Regions from separate parts of the Cytobacillus solani genome, predicted to be linked through region 4. Evidence: predicted binding sites of a transcription regulator. Region 4 holds the regulator's gene; each other region holds the start of a gene.

The links. The regulator Rex, encoded in region 4, represses fermentation and respiration genes when NADH is low (regulators of the CRP and FNR family bind a similar motif). The targets are predictions, from matches to a motif close to TTGTGAAATATTTCACAA.
Region 1: FI644_RS19470 (nitrate/nitrite transporter) is a predicted target of Rex. The motif match lies at 1,489-1,506, and genes of this name have one in related genera.
Region 2: FI644_RS00120 (helical membrane plugin domain-containing protein) is a predicted target of Rex. The motif match lies at 1,314-1,331, and genes of this name have one in related genera.
Region 3: FI644_RS22110 (4Fe-4S dicluster domain-containing protein) is a predicted target of Rex. The motif match lies at 1,542-1,559, and genes of this name have one in related genera.

Annotation. Positions count from the first base shown of each region.
Region 1 is NZ_CP041305.1:3,880,130-3,883,322, reverse strand. It holds gene FI644_RS19475 (hypothetical protein) at 1-154, shown strand, start outside; gene FI644_RS19470 (nitrate/nitrite transporter) at 229-1,431, opposite strand; gene FI644_RS19465 (Crp/Fnr family transcriptional regulator) at 1,616-2,314, shown strand; partial or broken gene narH (nitrate reductase subunit beta) at 2,409-3,193, shown strand, end outside.
Region 2 is NZ_CP041305.1:18,352-21,544, forward strand. It holds gene FI644_RS00115 (NAD(P)/FAD-dependent oxidoreductase) at 1-771, opposite strand, end outside; gene FI644_RS00120 (helical membrane plugin domain-containing protein) at 808-1,251, opposite strand; gene FI644_RS00125 (COX15/CtaA family protein) at 1,578-2,516, opposite strand; gene FI644_RS00130 (class I SAM-dependent methyltransferase) at 2,740-3,193, shown strand, end outside.
Region 3 is NZ_CP041305.1:4,401,218-4,404,410, reverse strand. It holds gene napA (nitrate reductase catalytic subunit NapA) at 1-747, opposite strand, end outside; gene FI644_RS22110 (4Fe-4S dicluster domain-containing protein) at 861-1,457, opposite strand; gene FI644_RS22105 (aldehyde dehydrogenase family protein) at 1,852-3,193, shown strand, end outside.
Region 4 is NZ_CP041305.1:1,370,470-1,373,662, forward strand. It holds gene FI644_RS06835 (CPBP family intramembrane glutamic endopeptidase) at 1-668, shown strand, start outside; gene FI644_RS06840 (YdiK family protein) at 665-871, shown strand; gene FI644_RS06845 (redox-sensing transcriptional repressor Rex) at 907-1,563, opposite strand; gene moaC (cyclic pyranopterin monophosphate synthase MoaC) at 1,590-2,078, opposite strand; gene FI644_RS06855 (ABC-F family ATP-binding cassette domain-containing protein) at 2,225-3,193, shown strand, end outside.

The sequences.
Region 1 (3,193 bases), 2.5 Mb from region 4:
AAATGATCGGATTATTGCTAAACGAAGAACAACTGGACCGATGTTAGAAATAAAAACCAATTTAGATCCAAAGGATTCAACTATTGATAATCCTTATCTTCAAAACAAAAACAATACCGATTTAAAAACATTTAGAGCTTTCTTTGAGGAATAAAAACTTTCAAAAATATGACTTGATAAAGGAAAAATCCTCATAAGCATTTGAGGATTTTCCTATTATTATTATTATTATTGAGATAATTGCCCTCTTCCATTAAATGGTTTCCCTTTTTGAACAGCAGACCCCATTTTTTCCTGATAATACATCCAAACAACGATAATTAAACTAGCAAGTGCTACTTGAGACAACGCCATAAACCCTATTGCATAATGGCCAGTCAAATTAAATAAGAATGAGAGCATGAGCGGTGGAAAGAATCCTCCTAAGCCTCCCATTGCTGAAACAATCCCATTAACAATTCCGCCTTGCTTTGAGAAATACATCGGTACCAGCTTGAAAATAGTTCCATTGCCAATACCCGCACAGAAGGCAATTGTTAAACAGCCGATAGAATAAAATGTCAATGTTGGATTAAATGCTAATAAGATTCCTGATAAGGTTAGACCTGCAAAAACGATCATTAAAATCTTAAATGAATTAAATTTATCACCAAGCCATCCGCCTAATGGACGGACAAACGTTGCGATTGCAATAAATCCTGCTGTTCTTAAACCTGCATCAACTTTATCCAGCTCAAAATTTGCTACGAGGAAGTTTGGCAGATAAATTGTAAATGCAACAAATGCACCAAATGTTAAGAAATAGAACAAACTTAAACACCATAGCTTTTCATTTTTGTAAACACTTTTGATTTGATCCTTTAATGGAGTGACTACTTTTGGTTCATTTTTATCACCTAAGAAAAAGTTCACTACCGCCACAACTAATACAATGATTAAGAATAGCTGAACAGTTGTCTGCCATCCAAATTGAGTGGCAATGACCGGTGCTGAGAATGTAGTAATCGCAGTTCCGACATTCCCTACACCATAGATACCGTTAACAAATCCATGCTTCTCCTTTGGATAGTATTTAGGTAAAGAAGTAACTCCCACTGAAAATACTGCTCCACTAATCCCTAAGAATAGTCCTCCGATGAGTAAGTCAGTGAATGAACTAGATATACTGATGTAGTAAATTGGAAAAAGCAACAGAATAAAGCTAATAGAAAATAATTTTCTTGCCCCAAAACGATTCGTCCAATATCCTATCGGTATCCTTAATATTGATCCTAGGACTACTGGAATCGCTGTTACTAGTGCTAATTGATTGGCTGATAATTGGATTTCTTCTTTAATAAAAGGCATTAATGCTGATAAAATGACCCATACCATAAATCCAGCAACTAAACTAAGTGTTTGAAGAGGTAATTGTATCGCTTTCGATTTCATTTTAAAATTCCCCTTTCGGTTATTTGAGTACATCGTAAAAAATTTGGATGTGATAAGATGTGAAGATCTTCACATTTCAAATGAAGTTCATAAATAATTCACAGTTTAAAACAGACAGTTTTCCACCCCTTAGTGTTAGAATATAGTTAACAACATGGATGTTAAAATAAAGGGTGATAAGCATATGGTGCAATCAATGAAACCAACACATTCAATTGAGATAAAAGAATTGCTTCAGCTAGCAGATCGGACAATAAAAACGACTAAAGGACAATATTTATTTCAAGAAGGAGAACATGCAGAGGAACTTTACCTAATCATTTCCGGTAAAGTCCAAATAAGTAAAATTTCTAAGGATGGCCGAGAGCTTGCCTTACGAATTTGTGGAGATAATGATATTTGTGGGGAATTAACTTTATTTACACATGCACCAAGATATTTGCTAAGTGCCCTAATACTAGAAGATGGCGAAATAGCAGCGATCAAGAAAGAAGTCATTGAAAGGGAAATCTTCCAAAATAGTGCACTAGCATTCGAATTTATGAAATGGATGAGTGATCATTTTCGTAAAACGCAAACAAAATTTCGTGACCTTGTTTTAAACGGGAAAAAAGGAGCATTATTCTCTACTCTTATTCGTATGACTAATAGCTATGGGATAAAAAAAAGTGATGGCATTCTAATTGATCTTCCTTTAACAAACCAAGAGCTAGGGAATTTTTGTGGAACATCAAGAGAAAGCACGAACCGAATGCTTAATGAATTAAAGCGAGAAGGAATTATCTCCATTAAGAAAGGGAAAATTACAGTCCATAATCTCAAATTCCTTAAAGAAGAAATTGGCTGTGAAAATTGCCCTGCTACTTATTGCAGTATTGAATAAGAATCATAGTAAAAAAGACTGACATAAAATTGTCAGTCTTTTTTTATGTCAGCCTTTCTATTTCACACAAATTTCTTTTTCTAAGCAAATCACAGGTCCAAACTGGGAGGATGACCTTGCTGGTGGTCATATCACTGGGTTACAGGATCCGAATGTTGTCGCAATGGAAAATCAAATTCGCACTGAATTTGAAGAGGTATTCATGATGTACTTGCCAAGAATATGTGAGCACTGCATCAACCCATCCTGCGTGAGTGCATGCCCGTCAGGTGCTATGTATAAACGGGATGAGGACGGGATTGTTCTTGTTGACCAAAATGCTTGCCGTGCATGGAGACACTGTGTGACTTCTTGTCCTTATAAAAAGGTGTATTTCAACTGGCAAACAAATAAAGCAGAAAAATGCACCTTATGTTTCCCAAGAATAGAGGCTGGACTGCCAACAATCTGCTCTGAAACTTGTGTTGGCCGTATTCGCTACCTCGGAGTTATGCTTTATGATGCAGATAAGGTCGAAGAAGCCGCTTTATCTGATGAAAAAGATCTTTATCATGCACAATTAGACATCTTTTTAGACCCTAATGATCCTGATGTCGTGGAAGCTGCTAAGAATGAAGGCATCCCATTGGAATTCATTGAAGCAGCACAAAAATCACCTCTCTATAAAATGATTATAGATTGGAAAATTGCGCTGCCGCTTCACCCTGAATATCGGACGATGCCAATGGTATGGTATATTCCGCCACTAAGCCCAATTATGAATATGTTTGAAGGAGTTGGCAGTTCATCAAATGCAGAGGACATTTTCCCTGCAATTGATGAACTGCGGATTCCAATCCAATACTTAGCCAATTTACTTACGGCAGGTGATGAATCACA
Region 2 (3,193 bases), 1.4 Mb from region 4:
TCCGCCTGTCCATACAAATGTATTAGCAATGATTTTTGTACCATCTTTTAAGTCGATCTCATTACCGCTAACATTTGTTACAGGAAGACCAGTTAAGAATTCAACACCACGCGCTTCAAGGCTTGCTGTTGCACGTTCAATTAAGTGATCTGGCAATACTGGAAGAATTTTTGGACCTGCTTCTACAAGCTTGATCTTTAATTCTTTTGGATCTACGCCATAGTTTTTAGCGATTTTTGGCATATTATCAACAATCTCGCCAACTAATTCAACACCTGTTAAACCGCCGCCGCCGATTACGATCGTTGCATCTGCTTCATTTTTTGATTTCGCATATTCACGAATTTTGCCTTCAATATGATTGAAAATATTGTTTGCATCATCAACTGATTTTAAAACCATGCTGTTTTCTTCAAGTCCTGGGATACCGAAGTAACCTGTTTTACTGCCTAAAGATACAACAAGAGCATCATAAGTTAAAGTAGAACCGTCAGAAAGCTTCACTTCTTTATTATCTACAGAGAATGATTCAACTTTAGCAATTTTAAGATCAATATCTTTTCCTTTGAAAAGCTTTTCTAATGGCATAGAAACAGCTTGTTCAGAAATTGTTCCACCAGCAAGACGGTGTAGTTCCGTAATGATTTGGTGTGTTGGATATTGATTTACTACTGTAACATAAGCTTCATTACTATCTAAATATTTACGAACAGTTAGAGCTGAAAGAAGTCCGCCGTAACCTGCACCTAGAATAACAATATGTTTCGTCATTATTTTCCCCGTCCTTACTTTGTTGTATAGAAAGAATTATTTTTGGTTGCTGCGTTCTGAAGAAATTTCAAGATAAGCTGTTATAAAACGGAAAAGTTTCTGTGCTTGTGGGTCTTTAATCATTTTTAAAAGACCAAAAAGACCGATTACTTCATGGCTTTCTTCTGCACGATCCTTTGCTTCAATGGCAGTTGCAGCAATACTTTTCACGGAATTTTTAACAGGATCTACTATTTCTTTAATAGCTCCAACAGTATCATTCTTTAATACATCATCAGTTGCAACTGATTGAGCAAAGTCATAAGACTTATTCAATACATTAAGAAGTTCAGTTAGTTTTGGCAGCTGATCAACTAAGGCTGTTAATGATTCTTGAACTTCTGGTTTTAACAGCTGATCAAGGATATCTTGTCTTTCACGATTGGATGACATTTCGAAATGTTCTTGTTCTGGCTTTGTTTGAGTAAGCGTAGCTGTCATTTTCTATTCCCCTTTGCATCTAAAAATATTTTGAAAATAATAAACTGAAAGGAAATTGTGACTTGTGTGATATTTCACAAAAAAGTTCAAAAAAAATTCACTTGCTTGCTTCCTATCAGTTACCCCTTAACTACTATACTCCTATCTTTTAAGAATTTCAAATACATATTTAAAAATATTATCATTACTATTAACTTACAATTCTAGATTAATAATTATCCGCTTAATGATAAGTTTAATAACGAATTAAAATACATCCCTGGCTCATTCAAAAAAAAAAAAGCTGGTCCATTATTCTGGAGCAGCATTTTTTCATAGTTATATTTTCACATCTGACTTTTATTATTTTCATTCACTGCTATTCTTGGCTTTCTTGTTAATGGCATATGAATTCCTGCAAAGGCTCTTGCCTCATATACGAAACCGAACAATGCGGTTCCAATCGCCAAATGCAGTACAGCCCATGGGATATCAAGATAAGATATGACTGTCAATACTCCGATTAGCAGTTGCAGCAACACTACTAATAATGCAATGAATAAGCGATTTTGCATAGCCACACCCCATCTTTTTGAAAACGCCCAAAAACTGATCAGCAAAAGATAGATAGTAGATATGACCGCTAATACTCTATGTACCGTTTGAAGAATTTCTTGTAATGTATTTGGCAGAAGTGAATCCCCACATGTTAGCCACCCGCATGCTAATCCGTAAGATTCATGTTTAATGTAGGCGCCAAAAACGAGAGTTAATAGTAACAGGATTAAGACAATATTTAAATGATTGATTATTTGTTTACGTTTTTCAATATTAATAGAAACCGTATGAATTTTTTCCTTCGATTCCTTCATACTCGTGCTCCTCCAAAGCCAGATAAGGCTAGCAAGGAATATCATGGCAACTAATAAATGTCCTGTCACGACAATAGCAGGCAGATCAAGAATGACAACTACAGCTCCAAGAAGAATTTGTACAGTTAATAAGAATATCATTCCCCATGCAACTGAACGAATAGTAGTATTTGTCTGTGACCGAATAATCTTAACAAATAACAGTACCGCCATTATTCCGAGAATGGCCCCTATCACTCGATGAGCAAATTCAATTAACGTATCTCCTTGTAAAATGGGGATAACAGCTCCGTTACATAACGGCCATTCTGGACCACAGCCCATGCCAGATTCTGATGAGGCTACATACCCTCCAAATACAATCAAAAGATATGTCAATAAAATAGTAAAGAACGCTAATCTACCGCGATTCAATAAATACACCTCTCTCTTTATTAAAAAATTTAGAATTTTAATTTATTTTAATAGAGAAAAATCAACTAAACGGTGATATGAATCACAAAAAAATGGCATTCGCTAATAATAGTGGCATTTCGATAAAAGAAGTGTTTATTCGCTATGATGACAATCACAGTGTTTTGTCCTTTTTTTCGTATAGTTAAGAGAGAAAATATAAAAAAGAAAGGATGATTACTAGATGTCATTTTATAAAATTTTGTCACCCTATTATGATCAAATTTTCCCTGCAAATAAACATACAAAGCAATTTCTATCCGCTCATTTACCTAAAGGCGGAAAAATCTTAGATGTTGGTGCTGGAACGGGGAATATGGCACTTGCTCTTGCAAAGGAAGGCTTCACTGTCACTGCGACTGAGCCTGAAGAAAGAATGGCCGAAGAGATACGTATGAAGGCATTAGCAGAAACTATATCACTTAATGTTGAGACTAAAGCTATGCAACAAGTAGATGAATTCACAGAAACCTATGATGGCATCTATTGCATAGGCAATACCATTGCACACTTAAAGAATTTGGAAGAAATCGATCAATTTTTGCAGGTAACCTTCAATAAACTGAATGAAAATGGAGTTTTTATTCTTCAAATAGTAAATTTTGAAAGAGTATTAGGAAAAAAGGATTTCTCCTTCC
Region 3 (3,193 bases), 2.2 Mb from region 4:
AGTGGTTATGTCATAGAGTTTAACGCCTGGATTTGCAATCTTCCTAGCTGTTAAACGTGAAAACAGAACAGGATGCATTTCAGCCATATTGGCACCCCATGTAACAAAAACATCTGCTTCATCTAAATCTTTATAGGAGCCCATCGGTTCGTCCGACTGGAAAGTAGACATAAACCCAGTAACTGCACTGGCCATACAAAGTCTTGCATTCGGATCAATATTATTATTTAATAAGCCAGCTTTCCAAAGTTTAACAGATACATAGCCATCCATGATTGTCTGCTGACCAGAGCCCCAGAATGCGATCGATTTTGGATCCTTTTCATAGTTTTCCTTTAACTTCTTTGCTACCAGGTCAAGTGCTTCTTCCCAGGAAGCCTCTCTAAAACCCTCCATTGTACCTTTTTTTGATTTGTCTTCCCGTATTAACGGTTTTGTCAGGCGATCTTTTCCAAATAAGATTTTCCCTACATAAAAACCTTTAATACAGTTAAGTCCTCTGCTTGAACGGTTATCTGGGTCACCCTTAGTGGCTACAACTTTCCCATCTTTTATTCCTACTAATACACCGCATCCTGTACCGCAGAATCGGCAAACAGTCGATTTCCATTCATCTGGTTCTGTTGATTCTCCAGCTATTGCCACTTCTGTTCCTGAAGGTTTTGCCTCCTTCTTTTTACAGCCAGCAACAGCCATTGTCATGGAGATTGCAGTTGCTTTAAGCAAGGTTCTTCTAGATAATTCCATAGCTTACTTTCCTCCCTTTTAAATGAAGAGACTTTATCTATCTATTTAAAGTGGCTTAAATTTGTTGAGCAGTATGTATCTAATCTATGTGCTCATGCCACTAAAAACCGCTATTAAAAGATCCCCTTTATTACTCGTGGTTTAACTCTTATCGCAACAGGATTCTCTATGACACATCTTTCTTCACAGATCCCACAGCCCACACATTTCTCAGGATCTATAATAGGTGCAAAGACAGCGTGTGTTGGGTCATCAGGTTTTACATAAATATTTAATTTAATTGCTTCGTCTATTAATGGACATTCACGATAGCATACTTCGCACCTCATACCTTGGTAAGCAATACAATGTTTCGTATCAATAACAGCTAGGCCCATTTCTACATCGTATACATTATTAATTCCTGTTAGAGCATCTGTTGGGCAAACATTAACACAAGGGTAGTCATCACAAAGGCGGCATGGATTATCTCTTGCATCGATATAAGGAGTTCCAATCCCAAAGCCTAGGTTTTCCTTTCCCATTTTGATAGAGTCATAGGGACAGGCTTGATTACACTTCCCGCATCTAATGCAAAGGGCAAGAAATTCATCTTCATCAACTGCTCCCGGGGGCCGCAGAACAGTTTTATTTCCTGCTTTCATCATCCCGAGAAGTTCATATGCAGCTAGCCCGCCAATCAAAATTTTGAATAATCCTGTACCCTTCATTCCCTTGCCCCCCTTTGAATACAGGTCTTTTAAGTTATTACTGGAAATACTTATCTTTATCGTATTCTTAACCTAATCGTAGTTCTGTGACATATTCCTCAAATCACAGAATGTTCAAAAAGAGGAAAAATAGCATCAACACTGGCTTTTCGTGTCGGACAGGTAAATTGTTCACCATTAGTTCAAACTACTGCCATTTTTCTGACATATTTACAATGATGGAAAAAGATATTCATAGAAAAGACGTGTCGATTGTTGTCAGAATATTTGTTTAATTATTCATTGATTATCAATTTTTCATAGTGTTAACATAGTATTGTAAGCGTTCACAAAGGCATTCTTCTTAAACTAGCAGCATGAAATACATAGATTACTATTTTAAAGGAGGAGTATGATGAGTCAATTAACAGTTAGTCTAAAGGAAAAGGTAGAAAAATTTCTAACCGGAAAAAAACATCTATATATTAATGGAGAGTTTGTTGAAAGCAAGTCTCAAAAAACATTTGAAACATATAATCCAGCTACTGGCGAGGTGCTAGCTAATGTATTCGAGGCAGGGCCTGAGGACATCGATCTTGCTGTAAAAGCTGCTAGAAAGGCGTTTGATGAAGGTCCTTGGTCAAAGATGAGTGCAGCGAAAAGAAGCAGACTTATGTATAAACTTGCAGATTTAATGGAAGAAAACAGTGCAGAATTAGCACAATTGGAAACATTAGATAATGGGAAACCTATTCGTGAAACAACTAATGCGGATATTCCGCTAGCTGTTGAGCATATGCGATATTATGCCGGATGGTCGACAAAAATTGTAGGACAAACGATTCCTGTAAGCGGTCCATTTTTCAACTATACACGCCATGAAGCAGTAGGTGTAGTAGGGCAAATTATTCCATGGAACTTCCCTCTCCTAATGGCGATGTGGAAAATAGGAGCAGCTCTCGCGACTGGCTGTACAGTCGTATTGAAGCCTGCGGAGCAAACACCGCTTTCTGCTTTATACTTAGCAGAATTAATTGAAGAAGCCGGTTTCCCTGCTGGTGTAGTGAATATTGTACCAGGATTTGGTGAAACAGCTGGTCAGCCATTAGTCGATCATCCACTAGTGGACAAAATTGCATTTACCGGTTCAACTGAAGTTGGAAAATTGATAATGGAGAAAGCTTCTAAGACTTTAAAAAGAGTAACGCTTGAATTAGGAGGAAAATCGCCTAATATCATTCTACCGGATGCAGATTTAACAAAGGCGATTCCAGGTGCATTAAATGGGGTTATGTTTAATCAAGGGCAAGTATGCTGTGCTGGATCTCGAGTCTTTATCCAAAAGAAGCAATTTGATAATGTTGTCGCCGATATGGTTAGTCATGCTAAGAAAATCAAACAAGGTGCAGGTATTCATGCAGATACTGAAATTGGCCCGCTCGTCTCAACTGAACAGCAAAATCGAGTCCTGGGCTATATTGAAAAAGGTGTCAGTGAAGGTGCGCAGCTTCTTGTTGGCGGTGAAAAGCCACAGGAGCAAGGATATTTTGTCTCCCCTACTATTTTTGCAGATGTTCGGGATGAAATGACCATTGCGAAAGAAGAAATTTTTGGTCCTGTTATTTCTGCATTACCGTATGAGGATTTGGATGAATTGATTAATCGTGCCAATAACAGCGAGTATGGTTTAGCTGCAGGTGTTTGGACGCGTGATATTGCCAATGCCCATTACGTTGCAAGCAAGCTTCGTGCAGGAA
Region 4 (3,193 bases):
GCGTTCCACTTCTCATGTTTACCGGTACTTTTTTTGGCAAAAGTCCTAAAGACATGCAAGTACTTTCTGTACCCTATTGGATTGTCATTAGCTTTTCAATTACCTTCATTATTACTCTTGTGCTATTACGGAAAGAAATGAAAACAGTCCGGGAATTGCGGGATGCTTCTTCTGTTCCAACTTCTATCGCATGGGCAGTTGGAGGGATCTTCCTAGCCTATTTCGCCCAAATAATGGCGGCAAGTATCGAAAACATGGTTGGCATTGAAATGGGGTCCGAAAATACACAGGACATCCTGATGCTTATCCAAACCTTCCCGGCCGTAATAATCGTCAGTTCCATCATCGGACCTATATTAGAAGAAATCGTTTTTCGAAAAATCATTTTTGGATCCCTGCATAAACGATTGAACTTCTTTTTATCAGCATTAATCAGCTCTGTCATTTTTGCCCTAGCACATGCAGAGATTGAACATACGCTTTTATATTCTGCGATGGGATTTACGTTTGCTTTTCTTTATGTAAAAACAAAGCGGATTATTGTACCGATCTTCGCTCACGTGACAATGAATACACTTGTTGTTATTCTGCAGCTTAATAAGGAGCCAATAGAAAACTGGCTGGAAAAAATAGAAAAAATACAATCTTTTATTGGAGGATTTATATGAGAAGGTCACCATTATTTTCAGGCATTATCTATATTATTCTCGGTCTCCTCTTTACATACATCGCCATTCAAAACATACAAAGGGAACAAGGATGGGGAATTTTCACTGTATTTCTAATTATTATTGCAACCTTTGACTTAGGCGGCGGTCTGCGCATGGTTGCTTTTCATTTCAAATTAAAAAATAGCCTAAAAAATAAATGAGCCTCCATTTTGAGAGGCTCATTTACTTTAATATTTTATTCTTCTTTTTCACTTTCTGTCGGGTAATGCTTTAAGAAATAAATAAGAGACTGAAGCTCTACAGCTAAATCAATATGATGAATTCTTATTGTCGATGGGACAGATAGCCTAGCTGGTGTAAAATTCAAAATTCCATTTACACTTCCCTGAACAATCCGGTCAGCGATTGATTGAGCAGCAGGTGCAGGAACGGTTAATATCGCCACTTGAATATTGTGTTCTTTAATTACTTTTTCTAAATCATCCATATGAAAAACGGGAACTTCCCCAATTTTTGAACCGACTTTATTTACGTCTACATCAAAAGCAACTTCAATTTTTGTATTATTATTTTTCAAAAAGTTATAATTCAGAAAAGCAGTGCCTAAATTTCCTACTCCGATTAATGCCACCTTTGTCAGTTCATCCTGGTCTAATGTCTTCCGGAAAAATGTAAGCAAATAATTGACATTATACCCGTATCCCTTTTTCCCCAATGCCCCAAAGTAGGAAAAATCCCTGCGAATGGTGGCAGAGTCCACCTTTACTGCCTCACTTAGCTCAGCTGATGATACCCTTTGCTTGCCAGAGGAATGTAAATTTTTTAGAAATCGATAGTACAAAGGGAGCCTTTTTGCAGTTGCTTGCGGAATTTTCACTGATTCATTCGCCATTATTCATCCACTCTCCCAAAGTTACATTATTTAGTGTCTCTTTTAAAGTCTCCATTTTTACCGCCTGTTTTTTCAACTAAATACGTTCTGCCAATGATCATTCCCTTATCAACCGCTTTACACATATCATAAACGGTCAAAGCACAGACAGATGCCGCTGTGAGCGCTTCCATCTCAACGCCAGTGTTTCCTTTTGTTTTAGCTGATGCCGTAATTAATAGGGTATATTCCTCTTGATCCATTACCCATGAGAAGGAAATATCCACACCAGTTAGCGGAATAGGGTGACACATCGGGATGATTTCCCAGGTTTTCTTGCATGCCATCACTCCTGCAACTTGAGCGACTGCAAGGACATCCCCTTTTTTCATTTTATTAGAAGTAATTTTTTCATATATTTCTTTATTTACAATAATACTTGAGTGAGCAATCGCTGTTCGGACAGTTTCAGGCTTATCACTAACGTCAACCATTTTTGCTCGGCCCTCTTGATTAAAATGAGTAAAATCTGTCATGTACATACACCTCTCTACAAAATGATACACTATTTTTATCCATTTGTATGCAATTTGTACAACCATTCACTTACGCAAAATGTATCGGTTATTGCCCATCATATATGAATGAGTTACACTAACTCTAGAATATAGAGGTGAAAAAAATGATTTTATTACAAGTAAATCAATTAATGAAAAATTTTGGTGCTGATCCTATTTTATCGAATATAAAGCTAGAAGTACAAACAAGAGATCGAATTGCCCTTGTAGGCCGTAATGGAGCTGGTAAATCTACTCTACTAAAAATTATTGCAGGGCAAATGTCTTATGAGTCCGGAGAAATAATTAAGCCTAAGGATGTAAAAATAGGTTACCTAGCTCAAAATACAGGCTTAGAATCTGAACAATCCATTTGGAATGAAATGTTAACAGTATTTGCGCATTTTCAAACCCAAGAAAAAGAATTACGCAGGCTTGAAGAACGTATGTCTGATCCCGAAGCTATGGGAAATCAGCAGGAATATGAGCGAATTTTGTCCGAATATGATAAACGTCAAGTTCAATTTAAAGAAGAAGGCGGTTATCAATACGAGTCAGACATCCGTTCAGTTCTCCACGGCTTAAATTTCCATTCCTTTAGCTACGATACAAAAGTATCAACATTAAGCGGAGGGCAGAAAACAAGACTTGCTCTCGGAAAACTATTATTAACAAAACCCGATATTTTAATCCTGGATGAGCCTACCAATCATTTAGATATCGATACTCTAACGTGGTTAGAGCAATATTTACAAGGATACGACGGGGCCATATTAATTGTCTCACATGATCGTTATTTTTTAGATAAAGTGGTTTCACAAGTATACGAACTATCAAGACTTCAAATTCGTAAATATACAGGGAATTACAGTGCCTACCTCGACCAAAAGGCAGCAAATTTTGAACGTGAAATGAAAGAATATGAAAAACAGCAGGAGGAAGTAGCAAAGCTTCAGGATTTCATTCAACGAAATCTTGCACGAGCTTCCACAACAAAAAGAGCTCAGAGCCGCCGCAAGCAGCTTGAAAAAATGGAAGTAATGGACAGGCCCCTAGGAGATGAAAAATCTGCCTCTTTTGGCTTCCAAATTGAT